Regions from separate parts of the Streptomyces sp. NPDC048295 genome, predicted to be linked through region 3. Evidence: riboswitches for the same ligand, from Rfam matches in the RefSeq annotation. Region 3 holds a riboswitch; each other region holds the start of a gene.

What was found. Region 3 has a riboswitch for cyclic di-AMP ahead of AB0D53_RS22655 (transglycosylase family protein). Riboswitches for the same ligand answer to the same signal wherever they lie in the genome.
Positions count from the first base shown of each region.
Region 1: it holds a riboswitch for cyclic di-AMP, as region 3 does, so the genes downstream of both, AB0D53_RS31850 (M23 family metallopeptidase) here and AB0D53_RS22655 (transglycosylase family protein) in region 3, are expected to answer to the same signal.
Region 2: it holds a riboswitch for cyclic di-AMP, as region 3 does, so the genes downstream of both, AB0D53_RS31145 (C40 family peptidase) here and AB0D53_RS22655 (transglycosylase family protein) in region 3, are expected to answer to the same signal.
Region 4: it holds a riboswitch for cyclic di-AMP, as region 3 does, so the genes downstream of both, AB0D53_RS08480 (M23 family metallopeptidase) here and AB0D53_RS22655 (transglycosylase family protein) in region 3, are expected to answer to the same signal.

Region 1 covers NZ_JBEZLL010000027.1:26,005-31,765, forward strand. Annotated here, with positions in the region: gene AB0D53_RS31835 (GNAT family N-acetyltransferase) at 1-119, opposite strand, end outside; gene AB0D53_RS31840 (HPr family phosphocarrier protein) at 293-574, shown strand; gene AB0D53_RS31845 (GntR family transcriptional regulator) at 761-1,474, opposite strand; gene AB0D53_RS31850 (M23 family metallopeptidase) at 1,700-2,491, opposite strand; cyclic di-AMP (ydaO/yuaA leader) riboswitch at 2,505-2,671, opposite strand; gene AB0D53_RS31855 (pitrilysin family protein) at 2,951-4,333, opposite strand; gene AB0D53_RS31860 (pitrilysin family protein) at 4,360-5,724, opposite strand.
Region 2 covers NZ_JBEZLL010000026.1:6,146-11,906, reverse strand. Annotated here, with positions in the region: gene mmsB (3-hydroxyisobutyrate dehydrogenase) at 1-69, shown strand, start outside; gene AB0D53_RS31160 (enoyl-CoA hydratase) at 66-842, shown strand; gene AB0D53_RS31155 (ATP-dependent Clp protease proteolytic subunit) at 1,752-2,387, shown strand; gene AB0D53_RS31150 (hypothetical protein) at 2,396-2,704, shown strand; cyclic di-AMP (ydaO/yuaA leader) riboswitch at 3,097-3,283, shown strand; gene AB0D53_RS31145 (C40 family peptidase) at 3,287-3,760, shown strand; gene AB0D53_RS31140 (ATP-binding protein) at 3,900-4,331, opposite strand; gene AB0D53_RS31135 (helix-turn-helix transcriptional regulator) at 4,536-5,396, shown strand; gene AB0D53_RS31130 (DUF397 domain-containing protein) at 5,424-5,630, shown strand; gene AB0D53_RS31125 (8-amino-7-oxononanoate synthase) at 5,623-5,761, opposite strand, start outside.
Region 3 covers NZ_JBEZLL010000015.1:89,396-95,156, forward strand. Annotated here, with positions in the region: gene eno (phosphopyruvate hydratase) at 1-879, opposite strand, end outside; gene AB0D53_RS22655 (transglycosylase family protein) at 1,166-1,924, opposite strand; cyclic di-AMP (ydaO/yuaA leader) riboswitch at 1,928-2,099, opposite strand; gene AB0D53_RS22660 (transglycosylase family protein) at 2,400-3,341, opposite strand; gene AB0D53_RS22665 (cytochrome P450) at 3,447-4,760, opposite strand; gene AB0D53_RS22670 (nucleoside triphosphate pyrophosphohydrolase) at 4,811-5,761, opposite strand, start outside.
Region 4 covers NZ_JBEZLL010000004.1:408,047-413,807, forward strand. Annotated here, with positions in the region: gene AB0D53_RS08465 (SPFH domain-containing protein) at 1-41, shown strand, start outside; tRNA gene AB0D53_RS08470 (tRNA-Met) at 118-191, shown strand; gene AB0D53_RS08475 (PP2C family protein-serine/threonine phosphatase) at 368-1,534, shown strand; cyclic di-AMP (ydaO/yuaA leader) riboswitch at 1,807-1,959, shown strand; gene AB0D53_RS08480 (M23 family metallopeptidase) at 1,971-3,080, shown strand; gene AB0D53_RS08485 (aldo/keto reductase) at 3,295-4,239, shown strand; gene AB0D53_RS08490 (PrsW family intramembrane metalloprotease) at 4,249-5,754, opposite strand.

The DNA of each region.
Region 1 (5,761 bases), on a different contig from region 3:
TCGGCGTCGTCCGCGGTGATGGGCCGGATGCGCGCGGTACCTCCGTCGCGGAGCACCACGTCCGCTTCCCAGTGGTCGGGATAAACGTGATGCGGACTCTGCTCCTGCGCGGGCTGCATGGGCAAAGACTACGGCTCGGCCAGCGGTCGCGTACGGATCGGGGCCGGGGCAGTCTGGGAGGGCCGATCGGCGGCACCCCGGGCATCACGGGCGTTCCCGGGGGTCGGCCGGAGCACTGCGCACCGCGTGAGAGACTGGTCTAGACAACTTTTGATTCGTGAAGGGCAGAACCATGGCTGAGCGCCGCGTCAACGTCGGTTGGGCCGAGGGCCTGCACGCCCGTCCCGCTTCCATCTTCGTCCGTGCCGCCACGGCCTCCGGCGTCCCCGTGACGATCTCCAAGGCCGACGGCAACCCGGTGAACGCCGCCTCCATGCTCGCGGTCCTCGGCCTCGGCGCCCAGGGTGGCGAGGAGATCGTGCTCGCCTCCGAGGCCGACGACTCCGAGGCCGCCCTGGACCGTCTGGCGAAGCTGGTCGCCGAGGGGCTCGAGGAGCTCCCGGAGACCGTCTAAAACATTTTTCCCGAGAGCGCCGCGGCACCCTGAACCGGAGCCGCGGCTCTTTCTTTTCCCGGAACAGGACTCCCGGACGGCGTGCGGAATTCCGGCGCGCGAACAAGCCAAATTACCGCATGCCGATGCGAGGCAGGGCGGAATACAACCCCTCGAAATCGCACCTCTTTGTATACGGGGCGATTATTAATTCCGGATTCCCGCGGTGTTTACGGGATGTTGCGAGGCCCTCACCCGGCCCGCGCGGGGAGCGGCGGGCGGCCGGCCCGGCCGGTCGGTGCGACGCAGGCGGTGCGCGGCCGCGGCCCGCTCCGCGTGATGGGCGGCCAGCGCCCTGGCCCGCTCCGCGTCGCCGCGTGCCACCGCGTCCACGATGGCCCCGTGCTCGGCCCAGGAATCCACCGGGCGGGCGGGCCGGTCGACCGCGTACATCCACGCGGTCTTGTGCCGCAGCTGGGTGAGCAGCGCGATCAGGCCGGGGCTGCCGGAGGCCTGCGCCAGCGTCTCGTGGAACCAGTCGCCCAGTGGGCGCAGGTCCTCGCTCTCGCCCCGCCTGGCCCGGTCCTGGCCGAGCCGCACGAGGCCGCGCAGCACCTTGAGGTGGGCCTCGGTGCGGCGTTGCGCGGCGCGAGCGGCGCCCAGCGGCTCCAGCAGCGTCCTGACCTCCAGGAGGTCGGCCGCCTCCAGTTCGGTGGGCTCTGCGACGCAGGCGCCGGCGTGCCGGCGGGTGACCACGAAGCCCTCGGACTCCAGGGTGCGCAGCGCCTCCCGCACCGGGACACGGGAGACCCCGTAACGGCGGGCCAGCAACTCCTCCGTGAGACGGCTGCCGCATTCGAAGACACCGGAGACGATGTCGTCGCGGATTGCCGTGCATACCGAATGCGCTGGAATGCGCATGTCCGAACCTCCGCCTCAATCCCCGCGAATCGCGGCCGGCCGACGCCTGTTCCGTGACTCTATTGCAATGCGGCCGCATTTCCGATGCCGGGCGGAAATTCATGAATATCTTTTGGTCACGGGGCGGTCCGCCGGACGGCCGTCGCCCATGGCCGCCCGGCGGGTACGTCGAAGGCCCCGGCATGCTGCCGGGGCCTTCGACGGGGTGCTGCGACGGTGCGTCGGTCAGACGTTGACGCCGTGGGCGCGCAGATACGCGACCGGGTCCATGTCGGAGCCGTACGACGGTGTCGTCCGGGCCTCGAAGTGGAGGTGCGGCCCGGTGGAGTTGCCGGTCGAGCCGGAGAGGCCGATCCGCTGGCCCGCACCGACGCTCTGGCCGACGGAGACGCCGATCGAGGAGAGGTGGCCGTACTGGGTGTACGTGCCGTCCGTCATCCGGAGCACGATGTTGTTGCCGTACGCGCCGCCCCAGCCGGCCTCGACGACCGTACCGGCGCCGACGGCGACCACGGAGCTGCCGGAGGCGGCGTGGAAGTCGATGCCGGAGTGGCTGCCGGAGGACCAGAGCGAGCCGCTGGACTTGTAACCGGTGGTGACGTACGAACCGGCGACCGGGAGCTGGAAGGCGCCGAGCCGGGCGCGCTCGGCGGACCGGGCGGCGCGCGCCTTCTCGGCACGGGCCTCGGCGGCACGCTCGGCGTCCGCCTTGGCCTTCGCTTCGGCCTTCTTCTCGGCCTCGGCCTTCCGCCGGGCCTCCGCCTTCGCCTTCGCCGCCGCGTCGGCCTGGTGCTGCTGCGCGTCGGCCTGGGCGTCGATCCGGTCGGCGAGGGTCTTGTCGATGGCGATGACCTGGCCGAGGCCGGTGTCGCTCACGGAGTCCGCGGCAAGGGCGGGAGCGGCCAGGCCGCCGACGACGCCGGTGGTGGCCAGAGCCGCGACACCGACCGCCTTCGCGCTCGTGCGCGTCAGTCGGCTCGGGGCACGGTGCTTCCCGGTGGCACGGGTGAACGCCATGAAGTGGCTGATCCTTTCCTTCCTTCTCGCCTACCGGGTTAGCTGACGGGTTCGGAGCAGGAAGGTCTCCTACGGACGCCCCGGCCCCATCCGGGCTCAGGCATCCGATTCACCCCAGGGACTGCGTGGGTCCCCGGCTCCCCGGGCTCGCGCCTGACGGGGACTCGGCGATGACTGCCCGGTACGTCGCGGATGCGGCATACGAGTGACGGACAGCCGAGCCGACGCTAAGCGGGGCCACTTTCATTCACCAAACGGACAGGCCGTTTTGTAGCGCATCCCACAGGGCAGACAGGCAACCTCCGTACCAGAACGGACAAAAGGGAAGGTCTCAGCGAGATCCTGCTCGCTGAGACCTTCCCTTTTGTCCAGATGTGAGGCGATACGCTCGTTACCTCGGTGCGGGGCGGTGTGTCGGATCGCTCCGATCGGGCAATGCCCGTCGGACGGTGCCGGTCGTCAGCCGGTGACCACCGACACCTCTCCGATGCCCAGGGCCCGGACGGGCTCCTCGATCCGTGCCGCGTCGCCGACCAGGATCGTCACCAGCCGGTCACCCGGGAAGGCGTTGACGACGGCCGCGGTCGCCTCGACCGTGCCGGTCTCCGCGAGCCGGGCGTACAGGTGCGCCTGGTAGTCGTCGGGGAGGTGCTGCTCGACCTGGTCGGCGAGGGTGCCCGCGACGGAGGCCGCCGTCTCGAACTTCAGCGGCGCGACCCCCACGAGGTTCTGCACCGCCGTCTCGCGCTCCTCGTCGGTCAGGCCCTCGGCCGCCAGCGTCCGCAGAACCGTCCACAGGTCCTTGAGCGCGGGCTCGGTGGACTCCGTGTCGACCGAGCCGCTGATGGCCATCATCGCGGCGCCGGTCGCGCCCGATGCGGAGTCCGGGGCCGAGGACCGCAGCACCTGGGCGAAGGCCCGTACGCCGTAGGTGTAACCCTTCTCCTCGCGCAGCACCCGGTCGAGGCGGGAGGTGAGCGTGCCGCCCAGGCAGTACGTGCCGAGCACCTGGGCCGGCCACACGCTGTCGTGCCGGTCGGCGCCGATCCGGCCGATGAGCAGCTGCGTCTGCACCGCGCCCGGACGGTCGACGATCACCACCCGGCCGGTGTCGTCGGCGGTGATCGGCGGGGCGGGACGCGGCTCGGCGGCCTCTCCCGACCAGTCGCCGAGGGTGTCGGCGAGCAGGGCGTCCAGGTCGATCCCGGTGAGGTCGCCGACGACCACGGCGGTCGCCGCGGACGGCCGGACGTGGGCGTCGAAGAAGGCGCGCACGGCCGCCGAGTCGATCCGCTCCACCGTCTCCTCGGTGCCCTGACGCGGGCGCGACATCCGCGCCGAGGCCGGGAAGAGTTCCTTGGAGAGCTGCTTGGCGGCGCGGCGGGCCGGGTTGGCCTGCTCGTGCGGGATCTCGTCGAGCCGGTTGCGCACCAGCCGCTCGATCTCGCTGTCGGCGAAGGCCGGCGCCCGCAGCGCCTCGGCGACCAGCGCGAGCGCCTTGGCCAGCCGGGAGGCCGGGACCTCCAGGGAGACCCGGACGCCGGGGTGGTCGGCGTGCGCGTCGAGGGTGGCGCCGCAGCGCTCCAGCTCGGCGGCGAACTCCTCGGCGGTGTGCTTGTCGGTGCCCTCGGACAGCGCCCGCGACATGATCGTGGCCACACCGTCGAGGCCCTCGGGCTCGGCGTCCAGCGGGGCGTCGAGGAAGATCTCGACCGCCACGACCTGCTGGCCGGGGCGGTGGCAGCGCAGCACCGTGAGGCCGTTGGGCAGGGCACCCCGCTCCGGCGCGGGGAAGGCCCAGGGCCGGGCCACGCCGGGGGCCGGCTGCGGGTGGTACTGCATCGAAACTCCAGTCGCGGCAGCGTCGGTCACTTGCCCGCTCCTTCGTGCGCGTCGGTGTCGTCGGCGTCGGTGTCTGCGGGCTCGGCCGATTCGACCGGCTCGTAGACCAGCACCGCCCGGTTGTCGGGGTGCAGCTGGGCCTTGGCGGCCGCCTGGACCTCCTCCGCAGTGACGTCGAGCACCCGCTGCACGGCGGTCAGGGCCAGCTGCGGGTCGCCGAACAGCACGGCGAACCGGCACAGTTCGTCGGCGCGGCCGGCGACCGTACCGAGCCGGTCCAGCCATTCGCGCTCCAACTGGGCCTGCGCGCGCTCCATTTCCTCGGGCGTGGGACCCTCGGCGGCGAACCGGGCGAGCTCCTCGTCGACCGCGGCCTCGATCTGCGGCACCTCGACGCCGCCGGACGTCTTGACGTCCAGCCAGCCCAGCGAGGGCGCACCGGCCAGCCGCAGCAGCCCGAACCCGGCCGCCACGGCCGTACGGTCACGGCGGACCAGGCGGTTGTGCAGCCGCGACGACTCGCCGCCGCCGAGCACGGTCAGCGCGAGGTCCGCCGCGTCGCACTCGCGGGTGCCGTCGTGCGGCAGCCGGTAGGCGGCCATCAGTGCCCGCGCCGGGACCTCCTCGCGCACCTCCTCGCGCAGCTGCTCGCCGATGATCTCCGGGAGCGAGCCGTCGCGCGGCGGCTGCTTGCCGTCGTGGGAGGGGATGGAGCCGAAGTACTTCTCGACCCAGGCGAGGGTCTGCTCGGGGTCGATGTCGCCGACGACCGAGAGCACCGCGTTGTTGGGCGCGTAGTACGTACGGAAGAAGGTGCGGGCGTCCTCGAGGGTCGCGGCGTCCAGGTCGGCCATCGAGCCGATCGGGGTGTGGTGGTAGGGGTGGCCCTCGGGGTAGGCCAGTGCCGTCAGCTTCTCGAACGCCGTGCCGTAGGGGACGTTGTCGTAACGCTGGCGGCGCTCGTTCTTGACGACGTCGCGCTGGTTCTCCATCGACTCCTCGTCGAGCGCGGCGAGCAGCGAGCCCATGCGGTCGGCTTCGAGCCACAGGGCCAGCTCCAGCTGGTGCGTGGGCATGGTCTCGAAGTAGTTGGTGCGCTCGAAGCTGGTGGTCCCGTTGAGCGAACCGCCGGCCCCCTGCACCAGCTCGAAGTGGCCGTTCCCCTTGACCTGGCCGGACCCCTGGAACATCAGGTGCTCGAAGAGGTGGGCCAGACCGGTGCGCCCCTCGACCTCGTGGCGCGAACCGACGTCGTACCAGAGGCAGACCGCGGCGACCGGGGTCAGATGGTCCTCGGAGAGCACCACGCGCAGGCCGTTGGCCAGGCGGTGCTCGGTCGCTGTCAAGCCGCCGGAGCCGGCCTGAGCGGTGGCCGTGTGACCCATGGGCATGTACGTCCCTTCGATCGCGATACTGGATTTCCTGCGA
Region 2 (5,761 bases), on a different contig from region 3:
CTGGACTTCTCGGCGATCGTCCGCACCCTCCGGACCACCGGACCGAACCCGAACGGAAGCCCCGCATGAGCGACTACGAGACCATCCTGCTGGAACGCAAGGGGCGGGTGGCCGTCGTCACCCTCAACCGACCCGAAGCGCTGAACGCCCTCGACCTCCAGGTCATGACCGAGGTGGTGGCAGTCACTGAAGACCTCGACCGGGACCCGGGCGTCGGCTGCATCGTCCTCACCGGATCGGCGAAGGCCTTCGCGGCCGGGGCAGACATCAAGGAGATGCGCCCGCAGAGTTACATGGACATGTACCTCTCCGACTGGTTCACCGCGTGGGACCGCCTCGGCCAGGTCCGTACCCCCACCCTGGCCGCCGTCTCCGGCTACGCCCTGGGCGGAGGCTGCGAACTGGCCATGCTCTGCGACATCCTGCTCGCCGCGGACACGGCGAAGTTCGGGCAGCCCGAGATCAGACTCGGGGTGATCCCCGGCATCGGCGGCTCCCAGCGCCTCACCCGCGCCGTCGGCAAGGCCAAGGCCATGGAACTGTGCCTCACCGGCCGCACCATGGACGCCACCGAGGCCGAACGCGCCGGCCTGGTCTCCCGGATCGTCGCCGCCGACGAGCTGCTCGCCGAGGCCCTCGCCGTCGCGACCACCGTCGCCGAGATGTCCAAGCCCGTCGCCATGATGGCGAAGGAAGCCGTGAACCGGGCCTTCGAGACCACCCTCACCGAAGGCGTCCGCTTCGAACGCCGCCTTTTCCACGCGGTGTTCGCCACCGCCGACCAGAAGGAGGGCATGTCCGCCTTCGTGGAGAAGCGGCCGCCGCACTTCACCCACGGGTAGCCTCACGGCCTCCGTCTCGGGAACGACCGGCCGGTCGTTCCCGAGACGGAGGCCAAGCGGCTCGGTCCGAGGCACAGCGGCCGACCCGCGTACCGCTCGGCGCGAGCGACTCTTTCGAGCAATCCGCGCGTGAGAGTGTCGTGCGACGTCGGCGCCCCCCTCCCCCGGGATCCGGGCCCCGCGCCCTCAGCCGCCGAGTGTGGACCCGCGCCACTGGCGCGTTCGGTCAGCGGCCACGGCCTGACCGCCACACGCGCTCTCAGCCAGACTTCCGGCCGCTCGACTCGCATCGTCACCGCATCCTCGCCACGGGTGCTTGACAGCAAAGAGCCGGAGCGGAACGGCGCCGGTGCCGCATGCGTCACGACGTCGTAGCCCGTTGCGCGACGAAGCCTCGCCGGAACGCGCCGGCAGGGCGTCGTCGTCCCACACGCTCTCTCACTGATCCATGACGGGAGCATGACCGTGCGGGCCTGACCGGACAGAAGGCCTCCCCGGCAGGAGGAATCGCGGCCGAGGACCTGGATGAACCGACGAAGAAACACGTCGAGCCCGTGGCCGCCCGGCTCCTTGTCGGCGCCCGCAGGCGTGGAGGCCGAGCCTGCACAGGACTTCGCCCCTCGGCGGCCCAAGACCTCGACCGGCCGCTCACGACCCGTCACCTGCGTGAGGCCGCGTACTCCTTGCAGCGGAAGCTGGAGCTGCGAAAGGTCCGGCTCCACGACGCCTGCCACCCGTGCCTCACGTCTCTTGCCGTCAACGGCGTGCCGGACGCCTTCCTCGCCGCATGGGCCGGGCAAGCCAACACCAAGCTTCTGTACGTCCTGTACATTTCTCACGGAAGTCGGCACGACCCCGTGAAGGGACCACGCAGAGCCGCACGGTCCCCGGAGGAGAGGCATCGCCATGCTGTTCCGTCCCACCGCCCGTCATGTACTGCCCGAGTTCACCGAGCGCACGACCAACGGGACCCGCACCCTCGACCCGTACTCCAAGCTGCTGTCCGAACGGATCGTCTTCCTCGGCACCCCGGTCGACGACGCGGCGGCAGGTGATCTGATCGCACAGTTGATGTACCTGGAGCACGACGCCCCGGACCGCCCCGTTTCGCTCTACATCAACTCCCCCGGCGGCTCGTTCGGGGCCATGTCGGCGATCTACGACACGATGCAGTACCTCACGTGCGAGGTGGAGACCTACTGCCTCGGCCAGGCCGGTTCCTGCGCCTCCGCGCTGCTCGCCGCGGGCGCTCCCGGCCGACGGCACGCACTGCCCGGTGCGAGGGTCGTCGTGCGGCAGCCCGAGCTCGCCGAACCGATGCGGGGCCAGCCGTCCGACCTGGAGATCGAGGCCCAGGAGCTGGAACGGGTCCGCGCGATGCTCACGACGCTGTTGACCCGTCACACGGGCCGCGACGCCGCACAGATCACCGAGGACATCGAGCGCGACCTCATCCTCGACGCGGCGGGCGCCAAGGCGTACGGGCTGGTGGACCACGTCCTGGAGAGCCGGAAGTCCTCATCCCCTCCGCACGGCACGAGGTGAATCCGCCGATGCGGCCACCGGAGTTCCCACCGCTTCCCGCACTGACGCGCGCCGAGGGGGAGTTCATCGACCGCTACCTCGAAGTCCTCGACCAGGTCGGGCGGATCAACCCGGCCCGCGGCAGCGACACCTACGGCGCCCTTCGCGCCGCTCAGGCTCTGGTATCGCACGCGGGCGCGCTACGGGACGCGCTCGCGTCGATGCACGAGCGCGGGGAGGCGCAGATCCACGCCACGACGCTCGCCCGGGCGCTGCGGGTACTGGACGGGGAGCGTCGGGCCGGGCGCGTCACCGTACCCCCCGCACCGCCGAGTTGACCGGTTTCCGCGCTCCGCGTGCTCGCCGGGGCCGGGCCAACTCCCCCTGCCCCGGCGTCCGGCACCCGGTGGCCGTCACCCAACTCCCGTACCCGACACGCCCGACGGTCCAATCGAAATTCCTCGCTCGTTCGGCGTAGGAAGCCCCCCTCACGGGGGACTGCTCAACTTGCGTTTTCCGAGTGGCCCGTGATCGGAATCCAGCCTTCCGCCCCTGGTACGACACCGGTCGGATTCACCGCCGGAGCCTCGAAAAGCACCATGCCCACCCGAACGGATCAGTCGTGAGGAGCCTCACATATCCCTGTTTCGGCTCGGAAATCCGGCAGTCCGTGAGTCAAGATCCCTGGGACGACAAGCCCCCGCCACCGCGGCGGGGCGGTCCGGGCGGACGCCGAGTCCTGCCGCCGCCCGGATGACTGGTCGACAGAAGTGGATCGGCAGGAGTGGAGGACCCGAGCACAACGGGTCGGCCTGAACACCGGTCGACCCTCGGGGTGAAGCCGCCGCAAGCGGCCGGGCAACTTCGCCAGCCCGAACCCGACAGGTCATCCTTCACAGGCGGCTGACGAAGGGTTGCGCATGACTGCGCAGGTTCATGTCCCGTCTTTGCTCGTCCGGGCCGGAACGGCCTCGGTTCTGACTCTCGCCGCTGTCGGCACCACCATGTTCGCCCCGGGCGCCGCGACGGACGCCCAGGCGGCGACCCTGTCGATGAAGGCGCTCAACATCGCGGCCTCGAAGAAGGGATCGCCGTACAGGTGGGGGGCCACCGGCCCCAACCGCTTCGACTGCTCGGGGCTGACGTTCTACTCGTTCAAGAAGGTGGGCAAGAAGCTCCCCCGCACGGCCCAGCAGCAGTACAACAGGACCCGCCACATCTCGGCCTCGCACAGGCAACGCGGCGACCTGGTCTTCTTCCACTACGGCCGCAGCGTCTACCACGTGGGCATCTACGCCGGGAAGGGAAAGATCTGGCATTCGCCGAGGACCGGCTCGGTGGTCCGGCTGGAGAAGATCTGGACCAGGAGCGTCTACTACGGCCGGGTCCGCTGAGACGGGTCCTGCCCGGCGGACCGGGGCCGCGTCCCCGGCCGTGCTCCGCCGGGCAGGGCCGGGGCGCCGCGGGTCCGGGGGCGGGGCCGGAGTGGAAGCCGGGCGCCCGCGGGGACGGACGGTCACCGCGACACGTCGGTCAGCTCTGCACCGGGACGCTCCAGGGAAGCGCGATCCACACCGTCTTGCCGCCGTCGGCGGTGGGACTGACGGTGAGCCGTCCCCCGCACTCCTTGGCCAGGGTCCTGATGATCACCATGCCGCGCCCGTTGTCCTGCTGAACGGCGGCGGGCAGCCGCCTGGGCCAGCGGGGATGACTGTCCGTCACTCCCAGATAGAGCTGCTCCTCCCGCTCCAGCCGGAGGTCCACGGTGAAGGTGGGCGACTGCCCGAAGGTGTGCTGGACGGCGTTGGTCGCGAGCTCCGAGACGATGAGCCGGACGCTGTCGGTGAAATCGGTGTCGGCGACCGGACCCCATTCGCCGAGCACCCGGTCCACGTACCTGCGGGCCGCCGAGACCGAGACCGGCTCGCTCGGCAGAGTGACGCTTGCTTCCTGATGGTCTGCCATGGCGAGCCGTCCCTTTCCCACCCGGACGGACCCGCGATCGGTCCGGGTTGCGCTTCGCACCAGATTGCCATTGATGCTGCCCCCTGTAACGGCGATCCACCAAGATATGCATATATCTGTCGCTCAATGCGGTGAACCCTGCCACACAAGACCGTATGCGGGCGGCACACTGTCCGCTCGGCAGAAGAGGGAGGGAGGCCGCGGATGCAGCACGGCCCTGCGGTTCGACGCCGCAAGCTCGGGGAGGAGCTCCGGGGTCTGCGCCACGCGTCGGGACTGACCAGTCGGGACGCGGCGCGGATACTCGGCTGGCACCAGTCGAAGGTGAGCCGGATCGAGACCGGAGCGAGCGGGGTGCGGCCGGCCGACGTGACCCGGCTGCTGGACACGTACGGCGTGGACGACGCCCGGTTGCGTGACCTGTTGGCCACGCTGGCGGGCTCGGCGGGCGGTGGCGGCACCGGGTGGTGGCACGCCTATCGCGGCCTGATCCCGCCCCAGTACCGCGACTTCATCAGCCTGGAGTCCCAGGCACGGACCGCGCGCACGCTGGAGACCTCGGTGGTGCCGGGGCTGCTGCAGACCGCCGACTACGCGCGTGCGGTGACCCGGGCATCGCTGGACGGGCTGCCCGCGGGCCAGTTGGACTCGCTGGTGGAGGTACGGCTGGCCCGGCAGGGCGTACTGCGGACCGATCCGCCGCTGCGGCTGAGTGCGGTGCTCGACGAGGCGGTGCTGCGGCGCGAGGTCGGCGGGTGCCGGGTGATGCGGGAGCAGCTGCGCCATTTGACCCGGGTGGCTCAACTGCCCCATGTGCAACTTCAGTTGCTGCCGTTCTCGATGGGCGGCTACGCCGGCCTCACCGGGCCTTTCGTTATCTTCTCATTTCCGAACACTTCTGATCTGGATGTGGTCGTTCTCGACCATTTGACGAGTAGCCTCTATCTGGAGCGGAAAGAAGACCTTGAGGCGTACAGCTCGGCCTTCCGCACGATGCAGGCACACGCGCTGTCGCCGGAGCACTCGTTGGACCTCATCGCCGCGATCGACCGCGGCGGTCGGTGAACCCCGGAGCGCCCGAGGGAGGCCCTCATGTCGGATCGCCTCGCACAGCACGACTTACGGTGGCGGCGCAGCAGCCGCAGCACGGGCATGAACAACTGTGTGGAGGCCGCACCGTTCGGTGACGGGCGGCTGGCGGTGCGGGACTCCAAGGATGTGTCCAGGCCCCCGCTGTGGTTCTCCGCGGCGGCCTGGACCTCGTTCGTCGGCGGTCTCCACCGGGTTCCGGTCAGCTGACGGGAGCGGTCCGCCGAACGACCGACACGGCGGTGGCGATCTGCTCCTCGGTCAGGTCGGCCCGCGCCGTCAGCCTCAGCCGGGACACCCCGTCGGGCACCGACGGGGGCCGGAAGCACCCGACCGCGATT
Region 3 (5,761 bases):
GCCGGCCCAGTCGTCCTCGTACAGCGGGTCCTCGATGGAGACCAGCGGGTACGCGGAGACGAGCTCCTCGTAGTACTCGGTCATCTCGGCGGCCGAGCGGGCCTTGCCCTCGAACTCGTACTTGCCGTCCTTGTAGAACTCGGACGCGGCGACGTCGAGCGCGAGCGCGATGTCCTTGCCCGGGGCGTAGCCGGCCTCCTTGATGGCCTCGATGATGAGGTCGAGGGCGGCGCGGTTCGACTCCAGGTTCGGCGCGAAGCCGCCCTCGTCGCCGAGACCGGTCGACAGGCCCTTGGTCTTCAGGACCTTCTTCAGGGTGTGGTAGACCTCGGCACCCCAGCGCAGCGCCTCGGAGAAGGACTCGGCGCCGATCGGCGCGATCATGAACTCCTGGATGTCCACGTTGGAGTCGGCGTGCGAACCGCCGTTGAGGATGTTCATCATCGGAACGGGCAGCAGGTGCGCGTTCGGGCCACCGAGGTAGCGGAACAGCGGCAGGTCCGAGGCCTCGGAGGCGGCGTGGGCGACGGCCAGCGAGACGCCGAGGATGGCGTTGGCGCCGAGCGAGCCCTTGTTCTCGGTGGCGTCCAGGTCGAACATCGCCTGGTCGATCAGGCGCTGCTCGGTGGCGTCGTAGCCGACGAGCTCCGGGCCGATCTGCTCGATCACGGCGAGGACGGCCTTCTCGACGCCCTTGCCCTGGTAGCGGTTGGGGTCACCGTCACGGAGCTCGATGGCCTCGAACGCCCCTGTGGAGGCGCCGGACGGAACGGCAGCACGGCCCGTGCTGCCGTCGTCGAGGCCGACCTCGACCTCGACCGTGGGGTTTCCGCGGGAGTCGAGGATTTCCCGGGCTACGACGACGTCGATGGACGGCACGAGGCATCTCCTTCTGGGATATGACGCTGTTTGTGCAGGGTCGCTTTGGCCTTGCGCCAAGAGCCTAACCGGCCCGGCCCGCTCAGCCCGACGACCGCCCGACCCCTGGGACGAAAAAGGACCCGAGGGCACACATTGTCGGACAAACAGTCAGAAATTTACTGGCCGGTAACTACAACAGTTGAACGGTCCGGCGCTCCCCCGAGCGCGGACGGCAGAACCCCGGCCCGGCGCGTACGGGGGAACGCGCGCCGGGCCGGGGTGCTCGGGGAGGAGCGAGCCGCGACTACTTCGTCAGGTGCAGCTGCTGACCCGGGTAGATCAGGTCGGCGTTCTTGACGATGTCCTTGTTCAGCTCGAACAGCTTCTGCCAGCCGCCCTCGACCTTGTGGTCGGCGGCGATCTTGCTCAGCGAGTCGCCGGAGACGACCTTGTACTCGCCGTCGCCCTTCTTGACCTTCTCGCCGGTCGGGGTGGTGACGGTCTTCTTCGACTCGGCCTGCGGGGCGGCGGAGCGCTCCGAGCGGGAGGCGGCGGGGGCCTCGGTGCGCTCGCTCTGCTTCGGCTGGGCCTGCTGCTTCGGGGCGGCCGGGGCGCTCTGCTGCTCGGAGGCGCCGGAGCTCGCGGTGGAGTTGGAGGAGGAGCCGGTGTTGACACCCGGGTCGACACCGTCGTTGGTCAGGTTGCCGGCGCCGGCACAGCCCCAGGCACCCGGGCCCTGCATGTCGAGGAGCCGCTCGGCGGTGGCGATCTGCTGGGCCTTGGTGGCCAGGTCGGCGCGGGGGGCGTACTGCGTACCGCCGGCGGCGGCCCAGCTGGACTGCGAGAACTGCAGACCGCCGTAGTAGCCGTTGCCGGTGTTGATGGACCAGTTGCCACCGGACTCGCACTGGGCGACGGCGTCCCAGGTGGCGACGGAGGCGGCGGAGGCGCCGGTCGCACCCATCAGGGGCACGGCGACAGCGGCACCGGCGACACCGGCGAGCGTGGCGATACGGACGGCCTTGGACGGGCGGCGGTGCTTGCCCTTGCTGGAAAGCAGCATGGAACTTCTCCTCACCGACGCCTACGAGGTGAGCTGTCGGGTTCGGGCCAAGTGAGTTGCCCGGTCGCACGTCCTAGCACGCGACTTCACCCCAAGCCGGTCCTGATGCGTCTTTCGACGATCGGGCCCGGCGCTTACCTGGGTCCCCCGCTCCTGCCTACGGCGCTTTACGCGTCTGTTCCCTTCGACCGACGGCAGGATTCGGCGTGACGGTCGACGGGGCCCGCGGTGCGAGCGGTTCCGACCGTAAACATACGCAACCCTCACATTCAAAGATGGACACATCGGACAATCTGCCCGTACTTGCATCTGAAGAACCGTCGTTTCCGCAGGTGGGACGCGATGCGGAAGGGGTCCCTGGGCGCGACACGCCAGTTGACCCAAAGAGACCCATGTCTCACTTACGCATAAGTGGACATAGGTCCCTGAACTGCCCCGATTTTCGAGGTGTTTTTAGTCGATTATCAGACTGCCTTCACTGGTCCTTCACATCGAGATCGAGGCTCTGGCCAGGGAGGATGAGGTCCGGGTCGGAGCCGACGGCGCCCTTGTTGGCCTCGTAGAGCGCGGGCCAGCCACCGGGAACCTTCTGTGCGTCAGCAATCGACCAGAGGTTGTCGCCGGGCCGAACGGTGTACGCGCCGTCAGCCGTCGGTTCGGCCGTGTCGCGCGCGTCACCGCCGCCGCGGGAGGCGTGCCGGCCCGACTCACGGTCGCCGCCGTCCGTGCCGCGGCTCCCCTCGGCGGCCGGCGCGCCGCGGTGCTTGCCGCCCGTGCCACTGGACGAGCCGGGCGCGCCGGACTCGTCACGGGACTCGTCGGGGGACGGGGTGGTCGAGCCGGAGGGCTTCGGGGACGGCGAGGTCTTCCCCGACGGCTTGCCGGACCCCTTCGAGCCCTTCGAGCCCTTCGAGTCCTCCGAGGCACTCCCGGACGGCGTGGCGTCGTCGGACGGGTCCGCCGACGCGCCGTCAGCCGGCTCGGTGCTCGCGGCCGGGTCCTCGGCGGGAACGGAGCCCGGGTCGACCCCCGGCAGCACCCCGTCCACCGCGAGGCCGGAGATGACCGCACAGCTGGGCCAGGCCTTCGGCCCCCGGTCCTTCAGGACCTTCTCGGCCACCTCTATCTGCTGCGCCCGGCTGGCGAGGTCGGCGCGCTCCGCGTACGCCTCACCGCCGTACGCCTTCCAGGTCTGCGGCGAGAACTGCAGGCCGCCGTACAAGCCGTTCCCGTAGTCGGCGCTCCACGCGCCGCCGCTCTCGCACTCGGCCACCCGGTCCCAGGTCGTCGCGTCGGCCGCGTGCGCGCCGGCCGCGCCGAGCAGCGGGATGGCGATGGCCGATCCGGTCACGCCCGCGGCGACGACGATGGCGGGTGCCTGACGGGGGCGACGGTGTCTGCCGTTCGCGGAGCCCATGGGGTTGCCTTCCGTGTGACTGACGTGTGACTGGTGAGTCGAACGGTGAACCTAGCGGGACTCGAACGCGCGTCACAAGTCGATGCAGCGCAGATCACGCCAAAGTCACAGAGTTGACGGTGTGTCACTTTCGGCGCGCGTGGGCCCCGGCGTGAACTCCACCGGGAGCGTGCGAAGTCCACGCATGATGAGCCCGCCACGCCACCGCAAATCGGTAGGTTCCACTGCAAGCCGCAGGTCCGGAAGGCGGGTCAGGAGCGTGGCGAGCGCGGTCCGTCCCTCCAGCCGGGCGAGCGGCGCGCCCAGGCAGTAGTGGATGCCGTGCCCGTATCCGAGGTGCTGATTGTCACGCCGTGCGAGGTCGAGCGTGTCGGGATCCTCGAAGCGTTCCGGGTCGCGGTCGGCCGCGGCGAGCACCACGAGCACGGGGTCCCCGGCCGCGATGTCCTGCCCGCCGAGCGTCAGCGGCTCGGTGGCGAACCGCCAGGTGGCCAGCTCCACCGGACCGTCGTACCGCAGCAGCTCCTCGATCCCGGTCTCCAGCAGCCCGCTCTCCCCCGCGTCCAGGGAGAGCTGGAGCCGTCGGCGCTGCCCGGGGTTGCGCAGCAGGGCGTGGACCCCGTTGCCGATGAGGTTGACCGTGGTCTCGAATCCGGCGAAGAGCAGGATGAAGGCCATGGCCGCGGCCTCGTTCTCGGTGAGGTGCTCGCCGTGGTCGCTGGCCCGGATCAGCCCGGAGATCAGGTCGTCCCCGGGGTTCTCCCGCTTGCGGTGGATGAGTTCGGCGAGGTAGCCGCGCATCTTCTTCACCGACCGGGCCACCCCGCCGCGCGGGCCACCGCCGTGGCGGATCATCATGCCCGCCCAGTCCCGGAAGTCGTCCTGGTCCTCGGGCGGGACACCGAGCAGATCACAGATCGCGTAGATGGGGAGCGGGAAGGCGAAGTCGTGGATGAGGTCCGCCTTCCCCTCCGCGACGAAGCGGTCGATGAGCCGGTCCGTCAGTTCCTGCACGCGGGGCGCGAACTCGGCGACCCGGCGCGGGGTGAACGCCTTGGAGACGAGGCGGCGCAGCCGGGTGTGGTCCGGCGGGTCGATGTTCAGCAGATGCGTCATCAGCTCCGCCTTGCGCTCCCCCGGGATGCCGGTCTTCCCCTTGGCGTGCGCAGGCTCGGCGTGGTGCGCCGGGTTCTTGGAGAGCCGGGAGTCGGCGAGCGCCTGCCGCGCGTCCGCGTACCGGGTCACCAGCCAGGCCTCGACACCGCTGGGCAGCACGGTCCGTTGCACGGGACTGTGCTCGCGCAGCCAGGCGTACGCCGGGTACGGGTCGGTGGCGAACTCCCAGGTGAAGAGTTCGGGTCCGCCGGCGGGGCAGGCGGCGGGCTGATCGGCGGGACGGTCGGCGGGGCTGTGGTTCACCCCCCCGACGTTATCCGCTGCCCCCGGACGCCCTCCGGCGCCCTCGGGCGCTAGGCGTCGCCCTCCGCCGCCCTGATGGCGTCCCGGTAGGCGCGGCCCGCGGCCCGCAGCGCCGCTTCGGGGTCGATGCCGTCCTGCTCGGCGCGTACGGCGAGGGCGAGGAGCTCGTAGCCGATGCCGTCGCCGGTGGGGAGCGGCACGTCGAGCCCCGCGGTACGGACCCGGCCGGCCAGCTTCGCCGCCAGCGCCAGGCCGGGCTGGCCGAGCGGGACTCCGTCGGTGACCGAGTCGCGCTGCTTCTCGATGGCCTTGGTGCGCAGCCAGTGCGCGTGGACGTCCTCCGGGGTCTCGGCGGTCTCGTCGCCGAAGACGTGCGGATGGCGGTGGATCAGCTTCTCGACGAGGGTGGCGGCCACGTCGTCGACGGAGAACGGCTCCTGCTCGTCCTCCTCGGCGATCCTGGCGTGGAAGACGACCTGGAGGAGTACGTCGCCGAGCTCCTCGCGCAGCTCGTCGCGGTCGCCGTCCTCGATCGCCTCGACGAGTTCGTACGCCTCCTCGATGGCGTACTTGGCGAGGCCCTTGTGGGTCTTCTGCGAGGTCCACGGGCATTCGATCCTGATCCGGTCCATGACCTGGACCAGGTCGAGGAGCCGGGCGCCCGGCAGGTCGTACGAACCGGGCAGCAGTTCCAGGTCCGGCATCCGCACCCGGCCCGAACCGGCGAGCCGGGCCAGACCGTCGGTCAGCGGCCGGTCGCCCTCGCCGCCCGCGAGGACGACGACGGACCGGCCGCCCGCGCAGGCGTCGACGAGCTCCTGCGCGGTGGGCGCGGAGTGCTCGACGGTGACGCCCGCCTCACTCAGGTACGGCAGCTGCGGGTGGTCCGGCTCGGCGCAGAGCACCCGGTCGGCGGCGTGCAGCGCCTGCCAGGCGGGCCAGGACAGGAGTCCGGGCGCGACACGGTGGCTGGCGGTGAGCAGAACGATACGGCCGGGGTC
Region 4 (5,761 bases), on a different contig from region 3:
CCGCTTCCGCGCCGCGCATCTCCGGGACGAACCCGTCCTGAACGGGCCGGGGTGAAGGCCCGGCGAACCCGAGTGGTCAAAAGAGCGCCGGAGATGCCGTAGAGTTGTGTTCACCGACGCGGGGTGGAGCAGCTCGGTAGCTCGCTGGGCTCATAACCCAGAGGTCGCAGGTTCAAATCCTGTCCCCGCTACTTGAAGAATCAGGCCCGGCACGCATATCGCGTGCCGGGCCTGATTCGTTTCGCGCCGCGCCGCGCGCGTCCCTCCAATGGCCGATGCGGAGTCGCCGCCCCCGTCCGTGCCGGTGAGCCTGGGGTGGGGCGCGGTACCGTCCGCAGCCGCGCGCGTACCGGGCAGGAGACCACAGGTGTGGAAGCGGGAGAAGCGTCGCGGCAAGCACGCCGGGAGCGGTACCCGGCAGTTCGTGCGCGCGCTGCCCGCCCTGATGATTCTCGGCGGGCTGGTGTTCGACGCCCTCACCCCGGAGCCCTTCACCGCCATTCCGTTGTTCGTGGCCGCTCCGCTGATCGCCGCCCCGTTCTTCTCGCTGGCCAGCACCATCCGCACCGCTGTCGCCTCGATGCTGGCCGTCATCGCGCTGCGCCTGTCCAGCAGTACGTTGCCGGAGGCCGTGCCGCTGATCGAGCTGCTCACCCTGGCCACGGTCTCGGTCCTCGCGGTGGTGATCAACGGGGTCGTGCGGCGCAGCAACGAGCAGCTGGCCTCGGCGCGGTACATCGCGGAGACGGCCATGCGCGCGGTGCTGCCGCAGCCGGCCGACCGGATCGGCGGACTGCAGGTCGCGGCCCGGTACGAGGCGGCGCAGGCGGACGAGTTCGTCGGCGGTGACCTGTTCGCCGTGTCGGACACCCCGTGGGGGGTGCGGCTGGTGGTCGGGGACGTGCGGGGGAAGGGGCTCGAAACGGTGGAGACGGTGGCGGTGGTCATCGGGGCGTTCCGCGAGGCGGCCGAGCAGGAGGCCTCGCTGGCGGGGGTGGCGGGGCGGCTGGAGCGGGCGCTGGCCCGGGAGGAGGCGCGGCGGGGCGGGCTCGACGTGCTCGAAGGCTTCATCACCGCCGTGCTGGCCGAGATCCCGTCCGGACTGTCCCGGGTGCGGATCGTCAACCACGGTCACCCCGAGCCGATCCTGCTGCACCCGGACGGTGCGCTGGAGGTGCTGAGGCCCTCCGTGCCGGCGCTGCCGCTCGGTATGTCCCTGGGGGTGTGGCCGGAGCGGACGGACGAGTGGGATCTGCCGGCCGGGACGACCCTGCTCCTCTACACGGACGGGCTCTCCGAGGCACGGAACGCCGAGGGGGTGTTCTACGACCCGGCGGCCCGGCTGCGCGGGCGGATCTTCCCGGGGCCCGAGGAGCTGCTGTCCGCGCTGACCGATGACGTACGCCTGCACACGGGTGGCGAGACGACCGACGACATGGCCTTGCTCGCGGTCGTACGTCCCGCGCAGGGGCAGCCGGACCGGCGCAGGACCGTGCGGATCGTCGGCGCGGAGAAGGCGTCGGGGGCGAGGTGAGGGGACGGCGCGTGGAGACGGCGCGAGGGGCGGAGCGCGCGATGCCACCGTGCGTAATCGAAAGGAGTCGCTCCGCATAACGTTTGACGCAACGTCAGAAACAGGGTAGTGACTGAAGGGCGGTCAACTCGTCCGATTGCACCCGCTTGTGTCCCGTAAAGTCCAGGCCAAAGACGTGAACGATCAGTGGGAACAGCTTGGAATACGGCCCCGGTGTCTATTAACGTTCGATAACGCAGCGCGGTCGTCCCAGCCGTCGTCAGTGGCGGCACCGTGCGCGAGCGCCGAATTCCGCAAGGGAACCGGGGAACCACCTACATGGGGTGAATCGGACACCTGTGTCTCGTGAGAGACGGAGGGGCCCGTAGGAGACCTTCCTGCTCCGAACCCGTCAGCTAACCCGGTAGGCGAGAAGGAAGGAAAGGAGTGCGCCCCCGTGGCGTCCAACAAGCCTGCCCCCGAGGCCCCGTCCCGGTTCGATCCCGACTACGGCACCGGCTACGGTGCCGAGTTCACCGGAGAGTTCGGCGGCGACCTCCGCACCGACGGCAACAGCGTTGAGCCGGAACGCGGTTGGGACGAGTGGAACCCCACCGAGGAATCGGTTCGCCCGGTGCGCGGCAGGCACCGCGTCGCCAAGCAGCGCAACGGGCTCGCCCGCAGCTCCACGGTGCTGGGTGTCGGTGTCATAGCGGCGGTCGGCGCGGGTGGCATGGCCACCGCGCAGGGCAAGCCCCCGGTCTCCATCTCCGTGCCCGACGCCATCACGGACAACCTTCCCGACGCCAAGTCGCTTCCCGGTGTGGGCTCCCTGTTCTCCGACGGGTCCGGGGCGGACAAGGCGGAGGTCGCGGCAGCCGAGGCCCCGCTCACCACCGCCGGCATCACCACCGCCGAGGTCGAGCAGGGCACGACGGACGCGGGCGAGGCGCTCCGCGCCCGCATCCTCCAGCAGGCCGAGCAGCAGCAGGACGCCGCCGACGCCGAGGCCAAGGCGGCCCAGGAGAAGGAAGCCGCGGAGAAGGCCGCCGCCGAGGCCAAGAAGCAGCAGGACGAGGCCGAGGCCAAGGCCGCCGCCGAGAAGAAGAAGGCGGAGGAGGAGGCCAAGAAGAAGGCCGAGGCCCTGCGGCTCGCCAAGCTCGCCGCCAGCTACGCCATCCCGACCTCCTCGTACACGATCACCTCGACCTTCGGCCAGGCCGGTTCGATGTGGTCCTCCGGCTACCACACCGGTCTCGACTTCGCGGCTCCGACCGGCACCCCGATCAAGGCCATCCACGGCGGCACGGTCAAGTCGGCGGGCTGGTCCGGTTCGTACGGCTACCGCACGGTGCTGGAGCTCGACGACGGCACGGAACTGTGGTTCTGCCACCAGTCCTCGATCGGCGTCAGCGTCGGCCAGAAGGTCACCACCGGCGAGACGATCGGCCGGGTCGGCGCGACCGGCAACGTGACCGGCCCGCACCTCCACCTGGAGGTCCACACCGCCGGCGGCACGGGCGTCGACCCGATGGCCTGGCTCCGCGGCAAGGGCCTCAACCCCTGAGGCGACGCCCGCCCCGATGAACCCCGGCAGCCCTGACGCTCACCCCCCGACGTCAGGGCTGCCGGTCTGCTGAGAGGGCACGGAGAGCGGGTGCACGGAGGAGCGGGTGCACGCGACGGCGGATGCGCCGCAATCCGGTCATGGCGGGCCCTGAGGACTCACCGCAATGCCGGAATCCGGAATAGCGGGCGGACCGGATTTCGTTGATCCACTCATGACTTCTCTTCGCAGGCTGGGCGCCTCCGGCCTCCAGGTATTCCCGCTCGCCCTCGGCGGCAACGTCTTCGGCTGGACCGCCGACGAGGCACAGTCGTTCGCGGTGCTGGACGCCTACACCGCGGCCGGGGGCAACTTCATCGACACCGCCGACGCCTACACCGCCTGGGTCCCGGGCAACGAGGGCGGCGAGTCGGAGACCGTCATCGGCAAGTGGCTCGCGGCACGCTCCAACCGCCGCGACATCGTCATCGCCACCAAGGTCGGCGCCCACCCCTCGTACAAGGGGCTCTCCGCCGCGAACATCAGGGCCGCGGCCGAGGCCTCGCTGCGCCGGCTCGGCACGGACCACATCGACCTGTACTACACGCACTTCGACGACGAGACCGTCCCGGTCGAGGACATCGTCACCGCCCTCGACCAGCTGGTGAAGGAGGGCAAGGTCCGGGAGATCGCCGCCTCCAACATCAGCCCCGAGCGGCTCCGGGCCTCCCTGGACTTCTCGGAGCGCGAGGGGCTGGCCCGCTACGTCGCGCTGCAGCCGCACTACAACCTGGTCTCCCGCGACACGTACGAGGGCGAACTCCAGGACACGGCCGCCCGCGCCGGGCTCGCCGCCGTGCCGTACTTCGCCCTGGCCTCCGGCTTCCTCACCGGCAAGTACCGTCCGGGCGTGACGGTGGAGAGCGCGCGGGCCGAGCGCGTCAGCGAGTACCGGGAATCGGAGCGGGGACAGAAGGTCCTGGCCGCCCTGGACAAGGTCGCCCAGGAGCACGACGCGCAGATCGCGACCGTCGCCCTGGCCTGGCTCGCCTCCCGGCCGACCGTGGTCGCCCCGATCGCCTCGGCCCGTACGGTCGAGCAGCTGCCCGCGCTGGTGGCCGTCGCGGACCTCTCGCTGACCGAGCAGCAGCTGGCCGAGCTCACCGAGGCGTCCGCCTGACGGCAGGGCCTACTGCGGTGGCTGCTGCCGCGGCAGCAGGTACGGGTTGTAGCCGGGGCCGGGGCCGGGGCCGTAGCCGTAGCCGCCGTACTGCGGGTGCGGTCCCGGGGCCGGCCACGGGGGCGGCGGATACGCGGGGCGCAGGCGGCCCGTTGCCTGGGCCGCGTAGGCCAGGGCGGGGGCCGCTACTTCCCTGCGCTGCCAGAGGTGGTGCAGCAGTTCCAGCTCCCGGTCGCCGAAGTCCGGGCCGGCCGTACCGCGGCGGGCCTGCAGACGCAGCGAGGCCAGCGAGGTCGCGAACGACTCGTACTCGGCGACGGCCCGCGCCGCCGCCTTCCCGTTGGCCTTCGCCGCGGCCCTGGCCCGGGCGGAGGGCGCGGGGGCGGGGCCGTACGGGCTCTGCCAGGTTTCCCGGGCCTCGACCGCGTACCGTCGGCGGGCCGCGTCGCGGGCCAGGCCGCGGGCCCGCATCGAGGAGAGGGCGAGCGGCTCCGCCGGGGTCAGCCAGCCGGCCGCCGCGTAGGCGGGCAGCTCGGCCGAGAGCGTACGCAGCTCCCGCACGCGCGACCAGATCGCCAGCCAGGTCACCAGGCCGAAGACCGGGACCATGAACACCCCGTACACGGCGTAGAAGCCGTAGGGGCTGAAGACCGCCGAACCGTTCCACAGCGCATGCATGCCCATGGCCAGGACGAGTCCGAGCAGCGGCAGCAGGATCCGGCGGATGCGCCGGCGCCGTGGAGCGGCCGCGGCGAGCCCGAAGCCTATGCCGGTCAGCACCGTGAAGAGCGGGTGCGCGAACGGTGACATCACCGCCCGTACGAAGAACGTCGCGGCCGTCACCGACACGACGCCCGAGGTGCCGATCTGCTGATCCTCCCCGAAGGCGTTGCCGAGGTAGAGGATGTTCTCGGTGAAGGCGAAGCCGCTCGCGGTGATCCCGGCGATCACGACGCCGTCGACGATCCCGGTGAACTCCCGTCTTCGGAACAGGAAGATCAGCAGGACCGCGGCGGCCTTGGCGCTCTCCTCGACGACCGGCGCTATGACCGTGGCACCGAGGGTGTCGGCGTTCGACGGGTCGGCGGTGGCCGTCGCTATCCAGCGGGTGGCGAAGGAATTCGCGAGGATCGCGACCAGGGCGGCGGCGAACGCACCCCAGGCGAAGGCGAACAGCACATTCCGCCAGGGCCCCGGATCGACCCGGTCCAGCCAGCGGAACGCCGTCATCAGCAGCGGCACGGGCAGCACGGCGAGACCGAGGCCCACGAGGAAGCCGTGGGTGCCCGTCTGGTCACGGACCAGGGCCAGGATCGCCAGACCGCAGAGCGCGAGCACCGTGAACACGGCCGAGATGCGGAACGTCCGGCTGCGCCACACCATGCCGACGCGGCGCGGCCGGTAGCGCCAGTGCCGGCGCTCCGGCACGGCAGCCAGGATCTCGCCGACCCGCTGCTCCTCGAGAAGCGGGACGGCCGGCTGTGACTGCCGCTGCTGGACAGACCCGTCGGACACCACGCGA